Regions from separate parts of the Tardiphaga sp. 215_C5_N2_1 genome, predicted to be linked through region 2. Evidence: predicted binding sites of a transcription regulator. Region 2 holds the regulator's gene; the other holds the start of a gene.
The links. The regulator PhoB, encoded in region 2, activates phosphate uptake and scavenging genes when phosphate is short. The targets are predictions, from matches to a motif close to TGTCATNNANCTGTCAT.
Positions count from the first base shown of each region.

Region 1: a site for PhoB is predicted at 5,717-5,733, ahead of AB7828_RS22315 (alkaline phosphatase D family protein). Genes of this name have one in related genera too.

Region 1 is NZ_CP197240.1:4,678,352-4,685,851, reverse strand. It holds gene AB7828_RS22330 (flavin monoamine oxidase family protein) at 1-1,105, opposite strand, end outside; gene maiA (maleylacetoacetate isomerase) at 1,199-1,864, shown strand; gene typA (translational GTPase TypA) at 2,058-3,881, opposite strand; gene AB7828_RS22315 (alkaline phosphatase D family protein) at 4,114-5,667, opposite strand; cobalamin riboswitch at 5,811-6,002, shown strand; gene AB7828_RS22310 (TonB-dependent receptor) at 6,109-7,500, shown strand, end outside.
Region 2 is NZ_CP197240.1:4,864,659-4,872,158, reverse strand. It holds gene argF (ornithine carbamoyltransferase) at 1-158, opposite strand, end outside; gene AB7828_RS23160 (aspartate aminotransferase family protein) at 158-1,384, opposite strand; gene AB7828_RS23155 (GcrA family cell cycle regulator) at 1,831-2,340, shown strand; gene phoB (phosphate regulon transcriptional regulator PhoB) at 2,581-3,285, opposite strand; gene phoU (phosphate signaling complex protein PhoU) at 3,378-4,091, opposite strand; gene pstB (phosphate ABC transporter ATP-binding protein PstB) at 4,120-4,947, opposite strand; gene pstA (phosphate ABC transporter permease PstA) at 4,944-5,789, opposite strand; gene pstC (phosphate ABC transporter permease subunit PstC) at 5,791-6,789, opposite strand; gene pstS (phosphate ABC transporter substrate-binding protein PstS) at 6,937-7,500, opposite strand, start outside.

The DNA.
Region 1 (7,500 bases), 190 kb from region 2:
CGCGGGCATCGGCATGACCGGGCTTCGCCGCCGAATAGGCGCCTTGCGCGAAGCGGTCGTGACCCCAGCGGGATTCCGCGAGCGGCGTGAGCTTGCTGCGGATATCCGAGCCGAGCAGCGCCACGATCTCGTCGATGCTTTGCGCAGCGAGCGCGCCCTCACCGGCGTCTTCCAGGTCGCGTGCGAAACTGCCCCCGAAGAAGCCGGCGATGCAGGGGCGGCCGGACGGGCGCAGGTGAAAACTGCCGACACCCGTGCGCAGGGCGGCGCCGCGCAACCCGATATCCGACGGCCACTTCTCCGCGTCGGCGAGCGCCAGCATTACCTTGTTGTCGGCGCCGAGCGGCAGGCCCGCGGCGGCCTCGACCTTGCTGGGCAACGGCGGCGTGAAGCGGATATTTTCATTGGCGATGAGATTAGTCGGCACGCAGACGATCACTTTCGCCGCGCTGAGCGTGCCGCGCGACGTCTCGATGCGGATGCGCGCACTGGAATGATCGATAACAGTGACTTCGGTGTTCAGCGCCACCGGACACGGCGCGCCATAGGCCGCAATCAGCGCTCCATAGCCATCGGGCAGGCGCCAGTTGATGTCCGTGTCCTCATAGGCATCCATGTCGTGCAGCGACACATCCTTGAGCTCGAAACCGTTGATATAGGTCGAGACCGCATCGATCATCGGATTCCATGGATTGCCGGGCTCGAGGCAGGTCGCAGCAGGCGCATCGATCTCGTTTTCCGCGGCTTCCTCGGCGCGGTCATAGAACGCGTCGATCGCGGCGAAGAACTCATCGCGCTTCGCCTTTGAGAAGGCGACGTCATAAGCCTGATCGCGCCACGGCGGGCGCGACTTGTCGACGGCGAAGCCGAGCTCTTTCGCGATGCCGACGAAGTCATTCTTGTCGGCGGAGTGCAGCCATTCACAGCCCAGATCGAACGGAATGCCGGGGGCCGCCATGATCGTATGGGCACGGCCGCCGATCCGGTCGCGCGCTTCCAGCACAATCACGGAGAGCCCGTAACCTTCCAGCATACGCGCGGCGCCGAGGCCGGCAGCGCCGGCTCCGATGATGGCGACATCTACGTCGGAAGGCAGTCTGGTCATCGCGTCGGTATTCACAGCGGATGGGAAACGGGTGACAACGGGATAAAGGCTTGCTTGAATTATTCAAGCCACCGCTGCCCTCGGAGAAGATGCATGACAGCCCCACACGATTTCGAACTCTACGGCTTCTGGCGGACGTCCGCGACCTATCGCGTCCGCGTAGCGCTCAACCTGAAGGGATTGGAAGCGCACGAGCGCGTGATCGACCTCGACAAGGGCGAGCAGCGCGGCGACGCGTTCCTCAAGATCAATCCGCTCGGCGCGATTCCGGCCCTGATCGAGCCCGGCCACCTGCCGCTGACGCAGTCGCTGGCGATCCTGGAATTCCTCGACGAGATCCATCCGACCCCGCCGCTGCTGCCGAGCGATCCACACGGCCGCGCCCGGGTGCGTTCGATCGCCGCGATGCTGGCCGCCGACACCCACCCGCTCATTACGCCGCGTGTGCGGAAATATCTCGCCATCACCGCCGGCTTTGACGATGCCGCAGTTCGCGCCTGGCTGGTGCACTGGTTCACCACGGGCCTCGTCGCCGTGGAGAAGCGCCTCGCCAGCGAGCCCGCCACCGGCCGCTTCTGTCATGGCGACGAGGTGACCATCGCCGACATCTGTCTGCTCAGCATCACCGCAACCATGAAGGTGCTGAAGATCGAGATTGCAGGTATTCCAACCATCAATCGCATCGTCGCTACCTGCGAGGCGATGGAGGCGTTTGCGAAGGCGGATCCGTTGAAGCAGGTGGGAGCGCCGGCAAATTGACTCCGCCCTCATCCTGAGGAGCCGCGCAGCGGCGTCTCGAAGGATGGCCACAAGCGTCGGCGCGACACCAACTCATGGTTCGAGACGGCGCTGCGCGCCTCCTCACCACGAGGGGCGGAGTGAAGGCATCGCACCAAACAAAAATGCCCGGCTTTCGCCGGGCATTTCGTAACCAGTCAAAGAATGCTCTCGCTTACGCGATCACTTCCTTGGTCTTTTCGGCGCGCTTGCGGTCGTTGGCATCGAGATGCTTCTTGCGCAGGCGGATTGACTTCGGGGTGATCTCGACCAGCTCGTCGCTCTCGATATAGGCCAGCGCCTTTTCGAGGGTCATGCGGATCGGCGGCGTCAAACGCACCGCTTCATCCTTCGAGGTAGTGCGGATGTTGGAGAGCTGCTTGCCCTTGAGAACGTTGAGTTCGAGATCGTTCTCACGGGTGTGCTCGCCGATGATCATGCCCTTGTAGACCTTCCAGCCCGGCTCGATCATCATCGGGCCGCGATCTTCCAGCTTGAACATGGCATAGGCCACCGCTTCACCCTGGTCGTTGGAGATCAGCACGCCATTACGGCGGCCGGCGATCTCGCCCTTATAGGGCAGGTAGTCGTGGAACAGGCGGTTCATGATCGCGGTACCCTTGGTATCGGTCATGAGTTCGCCCTGATAGCCGATCAGGCCGCGGGTCGGCGCGTAGAACACCAGACGCAGGCGGTTGCCGCCCGACGGACGCATCTCGATCATCTCGGCCTTGCGTTCGCTCATCTTCTGAACGACCACGCCGGAGAATTCCTCATCGACGTCGATGACGACTTCCTCGACCGGCTCCAGCGTGTTGCCGTTCTCGTCCTTGGTGAGAACCACGCGCGGACGCGACACCGACAGTTCGAAGCCTTCGCGGCGCATGTTCTCGATCAGGATCGCGAGCTGCAATTCGCCGCGGCCCGACACTTCCATCGCGTCGCGATCGGCGGATTCGACAACCTTGAGCGCGACATTGCCTTCGGCTTCGCGCAGCAGGCGGTCGCGGATCAGGCGGCTGGTGACCTTGTCGCCCTCGGTGCCGGCGAGCGGCGAGTTGTTGACGATGAAGGACATCGACACGGTCGGCGGATCGATCGGCTGCGCCTGGATTGGAATTTCAACCGACGGATCGCAGAAGGTATCGGCGACCGTGCCCTTGGGCAGGCCGGCGATGGCAACGATGTCGCCGGCTTCGGCGAGTTCCACCGGCTGGCGCTCGAGGCCGCGGAAGGCCAGGATCTTGGTGATACGGCCGGTTTCGACGACCTTACCGTCACGCGACAGCACCTTGACGGCCTGGTTCGGCTTCACCGAACCGGCCGAGATGCGACCGGTGATGATGCGACCGAGATAGGGGTTGGCTTCCAAGATGGTTCCGAGCATGCGGAACGCACCTTCTTCAACCACCGGCGGCGCGACATGCTTGATGACGAGATCGAACAGCGGCTTCATGCCGACATCATGCGACGCGTCCGGGCTGTCGGCCATCCAGCCGTTGCGGCCCGATCCGTACAGAATCGGGAAATCGAGCTGGTCGTCGGTGGCGTCGAGCGCTGCGAACAGGTCGAACACTTCGTTGACGACTTCGGTGATGCGGGCGTCCTGACGGTCGACCTTGTTGATCGCGACGATCGGCTTGAGGCCGAGCTTCAGCGCCTTGCCGACCACGAACTTGGTCTGCGGCATCGGGCCTTCAGCGGCGTCGACGAGCACAATCACGCCATCGACCATCGACAGGATGCGTTCGACTTCGCCGCCGAAGTCAGCGTGGCCCGGGGTGTCGACGATGTTGATCTGGACTTCATCCCACAGCACCGAGGTGCACTTGGCGAGAATGGTGATGCCGCGCTCTTTTTCGATGTCGTTCGAATCCATCGCGCGTTCCTGGACGCGCTGATTGTCGCGATACGTGCCCGACTGCTGCAGCAGCTTGTCCACGAGAGTGGTTTTGCCGTGGTCAACGTGGGCGATGATAGCAATGTTGCGAAGGTTCATAGGTCTTCTTCTGGTTACGGTCTGGGTGCCCTTGAGCGGGTTCAACAAGACATGCTCGACAACAAAAGGCTTATGCCTTGCGCTCGAGCGCGTTCGATAACTGCCTCGTCTGAAAACGCGCTGGGGCAATCCCTCCAAAAGCAAACCCGGCCAGAAGGGGCCGGGTACTCGGACGCGTTGCGGCGCAATATAGGGGGAAATCGCCGAAAAACAATGCGAATCTGCCAAATGGTTAGCCCAATTTCGGGTCCAGAACCGTGGCCCAAAGGGCCATATCGGCCCGATCCCGCAAGGTAACGGTCATTTGGCCGCTTTGGCCGTCGATTTTGACGTGACCGAAGAACTGCATGCCGGCCGACGGGGGCAAATTCTGCTTATCGGGCCCCGGCGCCTTCACGAAACGGACCTCGGGACCGAAGGTATTGTCGAGCGCCGCCGGCCCGAAAGTTCCGGCGTAAAACGGGCCCGAAACGAACTCCCAGAACGGCTCGAAATCCTGAAACTGCGCCTTTTCCGGATTGTAGTAATGCGCCGCCGTGTAATGCACGTCGGCGGTCAGCCAGACTGTGTTGCGGATACCGGCCGATTTGATGAAGCGCAGGATGTCGGCGATTTCCAGCTCGCGGCCCCGCACTGGCCCGTCGCCCTGTGCGATGGCCTCAGACCCGGTTTTGTCGGCAGCGTTGTCATAGACGACGAGGCCGATCGGCATATCCGAGGCGATGACCTTCCAGGTCGCCTTCGAGGCCATCAATGCGCGCTTCAGCCAGGCCATCTGCTCCGGGCCGATGAAATACGCATCGGGACCATAGCTCTCCTGCAGGTTCGGGCCGTTGGGCCCGCGATAGCTGCGCTCGTCCAGCATGAAGACGTCGAGATGCGGGCCGTAATTGAGCGTGCGATAGACGCGGCCCGGTTCGGCCGGACTGACCGAGATCGGATACATCTCGTGAAAGGCACGGGCGCCGCGCGCAGCCAGCAGCGTGATGTCGCGCTCCTTGTAGGATGCCGGTAACTGTTTCGAGAGCGACCAGTTGTTGGTGACCTCGTGATCGTCCCACTGGCCGAAGATCGGCACCTGCGCATTGAAGGCGCGGACATTGTCGTCGAGCAGATTGTATTTGTGCGCGGCGCGGAATTCATCGAGCGTCTCGGCGACCTTCGCCTTCTCCGGCACCGTGATGGTGTTCTTCCAGATCGTGCCATCCGACAATTTTGCTTCAGGCAGGATCGGGCCGTCGGCATAGATCGTATCGCCGGAATGGATCAGGAAATCCGGATTATGCTTGCGCATGGTCGCATAGGTGACCATGCCGCCATCCTCGGCGTTGATGCCCCAGCCTTGGCCTGCGACATCGCCGCCCCAGACGAAAGACACATCGCGGCGATCCGCCGGCGCGGTGCGGAAGCGGCCGATGACCGGCTCGCCAACGATGTCGGTATGCGAGAGATCGCGGAATTTGACGCGGTAGAAGATGTCCTGCCCGGCCGGCAGATTGTCGAGCAGCAGCTTGGCCGTGAAATCGGTTTCGGGCAGCGCCGTGACGACGGGCAACAACCGCGCATTGCTGAAGGATTCGGTGGTGGCGACTTCCACCATCATCTGCGCCGGGCGATCGGCGCGCGACCAGATCATGCCGCTGCTCGTCCCGACATCGCCGGACTGCACGCCATGCGACACGGCCGGGCGATCCGCGGCGCGACTGAGAGAGGGCATGGCCAGGAAGCTTGCGCCTGCTGCAGCTGAGTGCGTGAGAAAACGACGGCGGGAAATACGTAACGCCATGGCGAACTCCTGATCCTGGCTCTGGCACCAGTGGCTCTAGGCAGATCGCTTGACGCTGCGATGACAGGTGATGCGCAATATCAACACCCGCCAAAGCAAGCTGCGAATGACTGGCAGCTTGATTGACACATTTGGAAATTTCACCTTAACGTGAATGCGACGGTTCCCTTCGGGGATCAAAAGGGAATGCGGTGAGGGGGATCCCCCGATTCCGCGGCTGCCCCCGCAACTGTAAGCGGCGAGCCTGCGCCAAGAGCCACTGGGTGTTCACCTGGGAAGGCGGCGACAGGCAGTGACCCGCGAGCCAGGAGACCTGCCGCCAGTCGTGGTCACACGCGAGCACATTGGGCGGGGTGTCCTGGTGGAAGTCACACTGCCTGTTTGAAAGCGGCGGGGCGACTTGGTTTGCGGTGACGTGCCACGTAACCGCGAGTCCTGTTCATGACCTCCGTTTCTCCCGTCGCATTGAAGCGACATACTCCCTTTCTTTATTCTGTTGCTCTCTCCTGCTTGTTGTGTCCGAGCGAAAGCTGGTCGCAAACCTCACAGTCGAGCCAGACGCTCGATCCTGTTGTCGTTCAGCCGTCAGCGACGCCTCAGCGCGCACGCCGCGCCACGAACGGCAATGCATCGCGCGCTGCGCGCTCGCGGCAGCAGCGCAATGTCGCCGCCAATACCGGCGCGCCGGTTGCCACTCCGACAGGCCCCGTCTTCGCAGCGCCGACGCTCAACCTCACGGGCACCACATCCACCGGCAGCCGCCTCGGCCTGACGCGCCTGCAGACGCCGGCCAGCGTAGAGGTGATCTCGGCAGAAACCATGGCCGAGCGCGGCCAGCAGAACGTGCTCGACGCGGTGACGCAGAACGCCACCGGCATCACCGCCATCGGAGATCCCGGCAATGGCGGCGTCGCCTACAGCACCCGCGGCTTCTCCGGCACGGATTCGGTGAAGATACTGCTCGATGGCACGCGGCTCTATGTCGGCGCGGGCACCGTGAACTTTCCGTTCGACACCTGGTCCACCGAGCGTATCGAGGTGCTGCGCGGTCCGGCCTCCGTGATGTTCGGCGAAGGCGCGGTCGGCGGCGCGATCAACATCATCTCGAAGATGCCATCATGGATTCCGCGCAATCAGGCCGAGATATCGCTCGACAGCAACATGGAACGCCGCATCGCCGTGGACAGCGGCGGCCCGATCAACAAGGACGTCGCCTATCGCATCACCGCCACCGGCAACATGTCGGACGGCTGGGTCGACCGCGGCAACAGCTCGAACATAGCGCTGCATGCTGCCGTGCAGGTCAAGCAGACCGAAGACGTGGTCTGGACGATCTCGACCGACTACGGCGATCGCCAGCCGATGCGCTATTTCGGCACGCCGTTGATCAACGGCCAGTTCGATCCGGCGCTGCGCTTCAAGAACTACAATGTAGGCGACAGCACCATCCGCTGGCAGGATAGCTGGAATCAGGTGAAGACCGAGTGGCAAGTGGCCGACGGCATCTCGATCCGCAACACGTTGTACTACCTGTACAGCAAGCGGCACTGGAAAGAGCTCGAAAATTATGCGTTCAATCCGGCCACCGGCCTGATCGACCGCAGCACCTATCTGGAAATCTTCCACGACCAGCAACAGATCGGCGACCGCTTCGACGCCACGTTCAAGGGCCATGTGCTCGGGATGGCCAACGAATTCGTCGCCGGTTTCGACGTCAACCGCATAGATTTCAAGCGCTCGACCAACTCGCCCTATGGTGGATCGTCGTCGGTCGACGCCATCAATTTCAATCCTGGCCTGTACTTCAGTCCCGATCCGCTCACGTCGGACTTC
Region 2 (7,500 bases):
GCCAGCGTCTTGTTCTTGAGCGGACGATCGGGCTCGGCATTCGTGCCATCCCGCCCCTTCAGCTTCGCCTTCATGGCGGCAGCCGCGTTCATGATATTGCGCAACTCGCTGGCCGGCACGGCCGTGAGATCGAGGAAGTGCCGCGGTGACGTGCTCATCACGCGGCTCCCTGCGTCTTTGCAGGTGAGCTGAGCGCCACGCAAGCCTGTTCCAGCCGCTGCACGGCCTGCTCGATCTCGGACTCGCTGACGATCAGCGGCGGCAGGAAGCGCACGACATTGTCGCCGGCACCAACCGTCAGCAGCTTCGCGTCACGCAATGCGGCCACGAGATCGCCGGCCGGCACGACAGCCTTGAGGCCGATCAGCAGACCTTCGCCGCGCACTTCGCTGAGCACATCAGGATGGCCGTCGACCACGCCCGCGAGTTTCTGTTTCAGCAACAGCGACATCTTCTTCACATGGTCGAAGAAGCCTGGCTTCAGCATGATATCGAGCACGGAATTCGCCGCGGCGACCGCCAGCGGATTGCCGCCGAAGGTCGAACCATGGGAGCCGGGCGCCATGCCTTCGGCCGCTTCCGCCGTAACGAGGCACGCACCGATGGGGAAACCGCCGCCGAGCGCCTTGGCCAGCGACATGACATCCGGCGTCACGCCGATGCGCTGATAGGCGAACAACTCGCCGGTGCGGCCCATGCCGGTCTGCACTTCGTCGAAGATCAGCAGGATGCCGTTCTTGTCGCAGAGTTCGCGCAATGCGCCGAAGAACGCGTTGCTCGGCGCGCGCACGCCGCCTTCGCCCTGCAGCGGCTCGATGAGAATGCCGGCGGTGTTCGGACCGATCGCCTTCTTAACGGCTTCGATATCGCCGAGCGGCAACTGATCGAAGCCGTCGAGCGGCGTGCCGTAGCCTTCGAGATATTTGGCAGCGCCGGTCGCCGCGAGCGTGCCGAGGGTGCGGCCATGGAACGCGCCTTCAAAGGTGATGATGCGCGTGCGCTCGGGATGGCCCTTGGAGAAATGATAGTGGCGGGTCACCTTGATCGCGCATTCCATCGCTTCCGCACCCGAATTGGCGAAGAACACGAAGTCGGCAAAGCTTTGTTCGCACAGCCGCGCGGCGAGGCGCTCGCCGTCCGGGCTCTTGAACAGGTTCGACATATGCCAGAGCTTGGTGGCCTGCTCCTGCAATGCGGCAACCATATGTGGGTGCGCATGGCCAAGTGCGTTCACGGCAACGCCGCTGGTGAAATCGAGATAGCGCTCGCCATCGGTTCCAATCAGCCACGCGCCTTCACCGCGCTCGAAAGCGACATCCGCACGCGCGAAAACAGGCAGCAAGTGAGCCTGAGAGAGGGGCGAAGACGTTGCGTTGCTGGTCATAACCGATCCGATCGAAAAGACTGCGGCCGCGTCGATGACAACTGTGCGAAATCGAACAACGGACCCTAGAAACGAAACGTGCCGCCCTTCTCGGGCGGCACGTGGGCATTATTCTATGTGTGCTGTGAAGACTGTCAACCGCGCACTGCGGCTTTCGAGTCACACGGAGTCGCAGAAAAAGCCGATTTTGCAGCTTTACTTGCAGAAGCATGTGGACGCGGCATGCCCGACTCTTGCGCGCGAGTCACGGCATATTGTAGCTTTTGCCTCGTCGGATACGACATCTCGTGCGGCGGTAGATCCTTTTGACACATCCAGTGCGGCGTAACAGCCGGACGCGAAATTCGCGCCCGGTGAGCGCTAAAGGATTCTGACCGCAGGGATTTTTGAAGTCTCAACTCGCAGCGCTGCCCGGTCAGGCCGGCGCTCACGAAGGGAAAACGGCGATGACGGTAATGACATGGACCGACGATCGCGTCGAACAGTTGAAGAAACTCTGGGAAGGCGGCCTTTCCGCCAGCCAGATCGCTGCGGAACTCGGTAACGTGACCCGCAACGCCGTGATCGGCAAGGTTCACCGCCTTGGCCTGTCCGGCCGTGCCAAGAGCCCCTCCTCGGCAGCTCCGCGGCAGCGCAAGGCGCGCCCGGCGCAGCAGATGGTACGCGTTGCCCGCCCGATGGCACGCGGCAATACCGCGCTGGCCCATAATTACGAGATCGAGGCCGAGCCCGACCCGATCGCCTATGACAACATCGTGCCGATCAGCCAGCGCCTGTCGCTGGTCGAACTCAACGAAGCCACCTGCCATTGGCCGATCGGCGATCCGTCGAGCGCGGACTTCTATTTCTGCGGCGGCAAGGCCCTGGCCGGCGCCCCCTATTGCGCGCATCACTCGCGCATCGCCTATCAGCCGGCAAGCGACCGCCGCCGCGCGGTGCCGAAGCCGACGCGCTGAGCTGGAAGATATCCAAGCCAAAGAAAATGCCCGGTGATGAGCCGGGCATTTTTTTGTTTGGGGCTTCTAACCTCTCCCCGCAGGCGGAGAGGTCGACGTCCGCATGCGAAGCATGAGGGCGTCGGGTGAGGGGCGCGCTCCACAGACTCCGAAGCCGATGGAGAGTCCCCCTCATCCGACCCGGCGTCGCTGCGCTATGCCGGGCCACCTTCTCCCCGCAGGCGGGGAGAAGGAAGACACCTACTCCGCCGCCTTGTCGAACCGGTCGTCCAGCGCGTAGCCGGCACCGCGCACGGTGCGGATCGGATCGGGCTCGCCGGCGGGATTGAGCAGCTTGCGCAGGCGGCCGATATGCACGTCGACCGTGCGCTCGTCGATATAGATGTCGCGGCCCCAGACGCTGTCGAGCAACTGCTCGCGGCTGAACACGCGGCCCGGATGTTCCAGGAAGAACTCCAGCAGGCGATATTCGGTCGGACCGAGATCGATCGGACGGCTTGAGCGCACGACGCGGCGCTTGTCGCGGTCGAGTTCGATGTCGCCAAACGCCAGGACGGTGGCGAGACGCTCGGGAGCTGCACGACGGAGCAGACCCTTCACGCGGGCCAGGAGCTCCGGCACGGAGAACGGCTTGACGATGTAGTCGTCGGCACCGGTGGCGAGACCGCGAACGCGCTCGCTCTCTTCGCCGCGCGCCGTCAGCATGATGATCGGCAATGCCTTGGTTTCGGGCCGTGCGCGCAAGCGGCGGCACAGTTCGATGCCGGACAGGCCCGGCAGCATCCAGTCGAGCACCACGAGATCCGGCACCCGCTCCTTCAAGCGGGTGTCGGCATCGTCGCCGCGAGCGACGGTTTCAACATCATAGCCTTCGGCGTCGAGGTTGTAGCGAAGCAGCGTCGTTAGCGCCTCTTCATCTTCCACAACCAGAATGCGTGCATTCACAGCCATCTTGATCAATACCCTCAGTGACGTCCGACAAGTCTTTAAATCATGATCCTTGCGGAAGACTGGCTTCCACTTTTCCTGATCATGCTTCAGACCGTCGGCGTATTCGCGAATGTGGTCATGTCGCCCTTCGGGCGCTTGTCGAGGATCTGCTGGCCCTCGATCATGTAGAACACGGTTTCCGCAATATTGGTGGCATGGTCACCGATCCGCTCGATGTTCTTGGCGCAGAACATCAGGTGGATACAGAACGAAATATTACGCGGGTCTTCCATCATATAGGTCAGGAGTTCGCGGAACAGCGAGGTGCAGATCGCGTCGATTTCCTCGTCGCCCTTCCACACCGTCATCGCAGCGGGCAGATCGTGTGCGGCATAGGCGTCGAGCACAGCCTTGACCTGGGTGGTCACGAGGTCGGTCATGTGCTCGAGGCCGCGGATCAGCTTCAGCGGATGGAAGTCGCTGTCGAGTGCATTGACGCGCTTGCCGATATTCTTGGAAAGATCGCCGATGCGTTCCAGATCGGTGGCGACGCGCAGCGCGCCGACGATCTCGCGCAAATCGACAGCCATCGGCTGGCGCTTGGCGATGGTCAGCACGGCGCGCTCTTCGATCGTGCGCTGCAACTGGTCGATCTCGGAGTCAGTGGCGACGACGCGCGCACCGAGCGCGACGTCCCGGCGGATCAGCGCATCGACGGATTCGACGATCTGCCGTTCCGCAAGGCCACCCATCTCGGCGACGAGACGGGTCAGCTCCTGCAGATCGTCATCGAAAGCCTTGGTGGTGTGTTCAAAAGCCATCTCAAATTCCTCCCGCGAATATGTCGCGTCAGCCGAAGCGGCCGGTGATGTAATCCTGGGTGCGGCGGTCGGTCGGCGACGTGAAGATCTTGTTGGTCTGATCGAACTCGATCAACTCGCCGAGATACATGAAGGCCGTGCTGTCGGAGACGCGGGCAGCCTGCTGCATGTTATGGGTCACGATCGCGATCGTGTACTGATCCTTCAACTCATCGATCAGCTCCTCGATCTTCGCGGTCGAGATCGGATCCAGCGCCGAGCACGGCTCGTCGAACAGGATCACCTCCGGCCGCACCGCGATGGTGCGCGCGATGCACAGACGCTGCTGCTGACCGCCCGACAGGCTGAGGCCCGACGCGTTGAGCTTGTCCTTGACCTCATTCCAGAGTGCACCGCCGCGCAGCGCCCTCTCGACGCGCACGTCCATCTCCGACTTTGAGATCTTTTCGTAGAGGCGGATACCGAAGGCGATGTTTTCGTAAATCGTCATCGGGAACGGGGTCGGCTTCTGGAACACCATGCCGACGCGGGCACGCAGCAGGTTGAGATCCAACTTCGGATCCAGAATGTTCTGGTTGTCCAGCATGAGCTGACCTTCGGCGCGCTGGCCGGGATACAGATCATACATGCGGTTGAAGATGCGCAGCAGCGTAGACTTGCCGCAGCCCGACGGGCCGATGAATGCGGTTACGCGGTTCGCCATCAGCGTCAGGTTGATCTTCTTCAGGGCGTGGTGTTCGCCATAGTAGAAGTTCAGGTCGCGCACGGTGACCTTGGGACGGGTCTCGCCCTGCAGGGCCGACGGTGGCGGCATCGAGACGGAAGGAACGCCAGACGACACAGAAAGCTCACTCATTTTGCTGTCCTCTCGGCGCCGAGAATGCGCGCGCCAATGTTAAGGGCAAGTACGGTCAAGGTGATGATCAGGGCACCGCTCCAGGCGAGCTGCTTCCAGTACTCGTAGGGGCTCTGCACGAAGTTGTTGATGGTCACCGGCAGGTTGGCCATCGTCTTGGTGAGATCGAGGCTGAAGAACTGGTTGCTCAGCGCGGTGAACAGCAGCGGCGCCGTTTCACCGGCGACACGCGCGGTCGCCAGCAGCACGCCGGTGATGAGACCGGCGCGGGCTGCACGATAAGCAATCCGCTTGATGACCAGGGAGCGCGGCAGGCCGAGCGCCGAGGCCGCTTCACGCAGCGGGTTCGGCACGAGACCAAGCATATCTTCAGTGGTGCGAACCACGACGGGGATCACGATCACGGCGAGCGCAAGCGAACCGGCGAGAGCCGAGAAGCCGCCCATCGGAACCACCACCGCACCATAAACGAACAGGCCGATGATGATGGACGGGGCCGACAGCAACACGTCGTTGATGAAGCGGATCACCGAGGTGAGTTTGTCGTGCTTGCCGTATTCTGCGAGATATGTGCCGGCAAACAGGCCGAGCGGCGCGCCGATGCCGACGCCGATGACGGTCATGATGATCGAACCGACGATGGCATTGAGCAGGCCGCCTTCCATGGAGCCGGGCGGCGGCGTGTTCTGGGTAAAGATCTGCAGGCTGATGCCGGCGATACCATTGTAGAACAGCGTGAACAGGATCAGCGCGAGCCAGGTGACGCCAAAGAGAGCGGCACCCATGCAGAGCCCGCGGATGACCATGTCGTTGCGGCGGCGTGAAGCATAAATCGGGTTCATATTAGTTGCCCGCCTTCTTTTCCAGACGCAGCAGCATCAGACGCGCTGCCGAGAGCACGAAGAATGTCAGCACGAACAGCAGGAGACCGAGCAGGATCAGACCCGATTGATGCAGACCGTCGCTCTCCGCGAACTCGCTGGCGATCGCTGCCGAGATCGTGGTGCCCGGGCCAAAGATCGAGCCTGTGATACGGAACGAGTTGCCGATGATGAAGGTCACCGCCATCGTTTCACCGAGCGCACGGCCGAGCGCCAGCATGACGCCGCCGATCACACCAACGCGGGTATAGGGGATGACGACGTTGCGGACGACTTCCCAGGTGGTGCAGCCGACGCCGTAGGCAGCTTCCTTGAGCACCGGCGGCACCGTCTTGAACACATCGACCGAGATCGAGGTGATGAAGGGCAGCACCATGATGGCGAGGATCAGCGACGCGTTGAACAGCGAGAGATAGGACGGCGGGCCGGCGAAGATCACGCCGAGGACCGGGACGCCTTCGAAGGCGTTGATCATGAATGGCTGCACGTGGTTGGCCAGGAACGGGCCGAGCACGAAGAAGCCCCACATGCCGTAGATGATCGAAGGAATACCGGCGAGAAGCTCAACCGCCATGCCGATCGGGCGGCGCAGCCAGTTCGGGCACAGTTCGGTGAGGAAGATCGCGATGCCGATGCCGACCGGGATGGCGATCGCCATCGCGATCACCGAGGTGATCAGCGTGCCGTAGATCGGGCCGAGCGCTCCCAGCACCGGCGGATCAGCCGACGGTGCCCAGCGCTGCGTCGTGAGGAACGAGAAGCCGAATTCGCGGAGCGCCGGCCACGCACCAACAATGAGCGACAGAATGATGCCGCCGAGAATAAACAAAACGGACAGCGCCGAGATGCGGGTGATCCAATAAAACGCCTGGTCCCCGGTCTTGAAGGCATTCAAAGCCTTCGCACGATCATAAGGTCCGGCAGCGTCCATCGAAGAGCTCTGTACGGCCATGTCTGCCACGCCAGTCCCCTGTAATTGTTACAATACCCCAAAACGCGTTGCCCTGGAGGGGCTTGTCAGGGGGCTAAGTCAGAAGAGAAGAAGAGAGAAATTCAGCCCTGCAGCAAACGGAGGAGAGATGCCCCTCTCCTCCGCCCACACACCGGATCAGCTCTTGATGTCAGCCGACCAGGTCTTTTCGATCAGTTTGACGACGGGTTCCGGCATCGGAATGTAATCGAGCTCTTCAGCCATCTTGGCGCCCTTCTCGAACGACCACTTGAAGAACTTGATCGCTTCAGCCGAGGCCGCCTTGTCGGTCGGGGTCTTGTGCATCAGGATGAAGGTCGCGGCAGTGATCGGCCACGAGGTTTCGCCCGGCTGGTCGGTCAGGATGACGTAGTAGCCAGGAGCCTTGGCCCAATCGGCGTTCGACGCAGCAGCCTGGAAAGCCGCGACGGTCGGCTGCACGGTCTTGCCAGCCTTGTTGACCATGCCGGTATAGGTCAGCTTGTTCTGCTTGGCGTAAGCATATTCAACATAACCGATGGCATTCTTGGTCTGGCCGACGTTGCCAGCGACGCCTTCGTTGCCCTTGGCGCCAACGCCAACCGGCCACTCGACGGCGGTACCGGTGCCGACCTTGGTCTTCCAGTCAGCCGAGGCCTTGGACAGATAGTCGGTGAAGTTGAAGGTGGTGCCCGAACCGTCCGAACGACGAACGACGGTGAT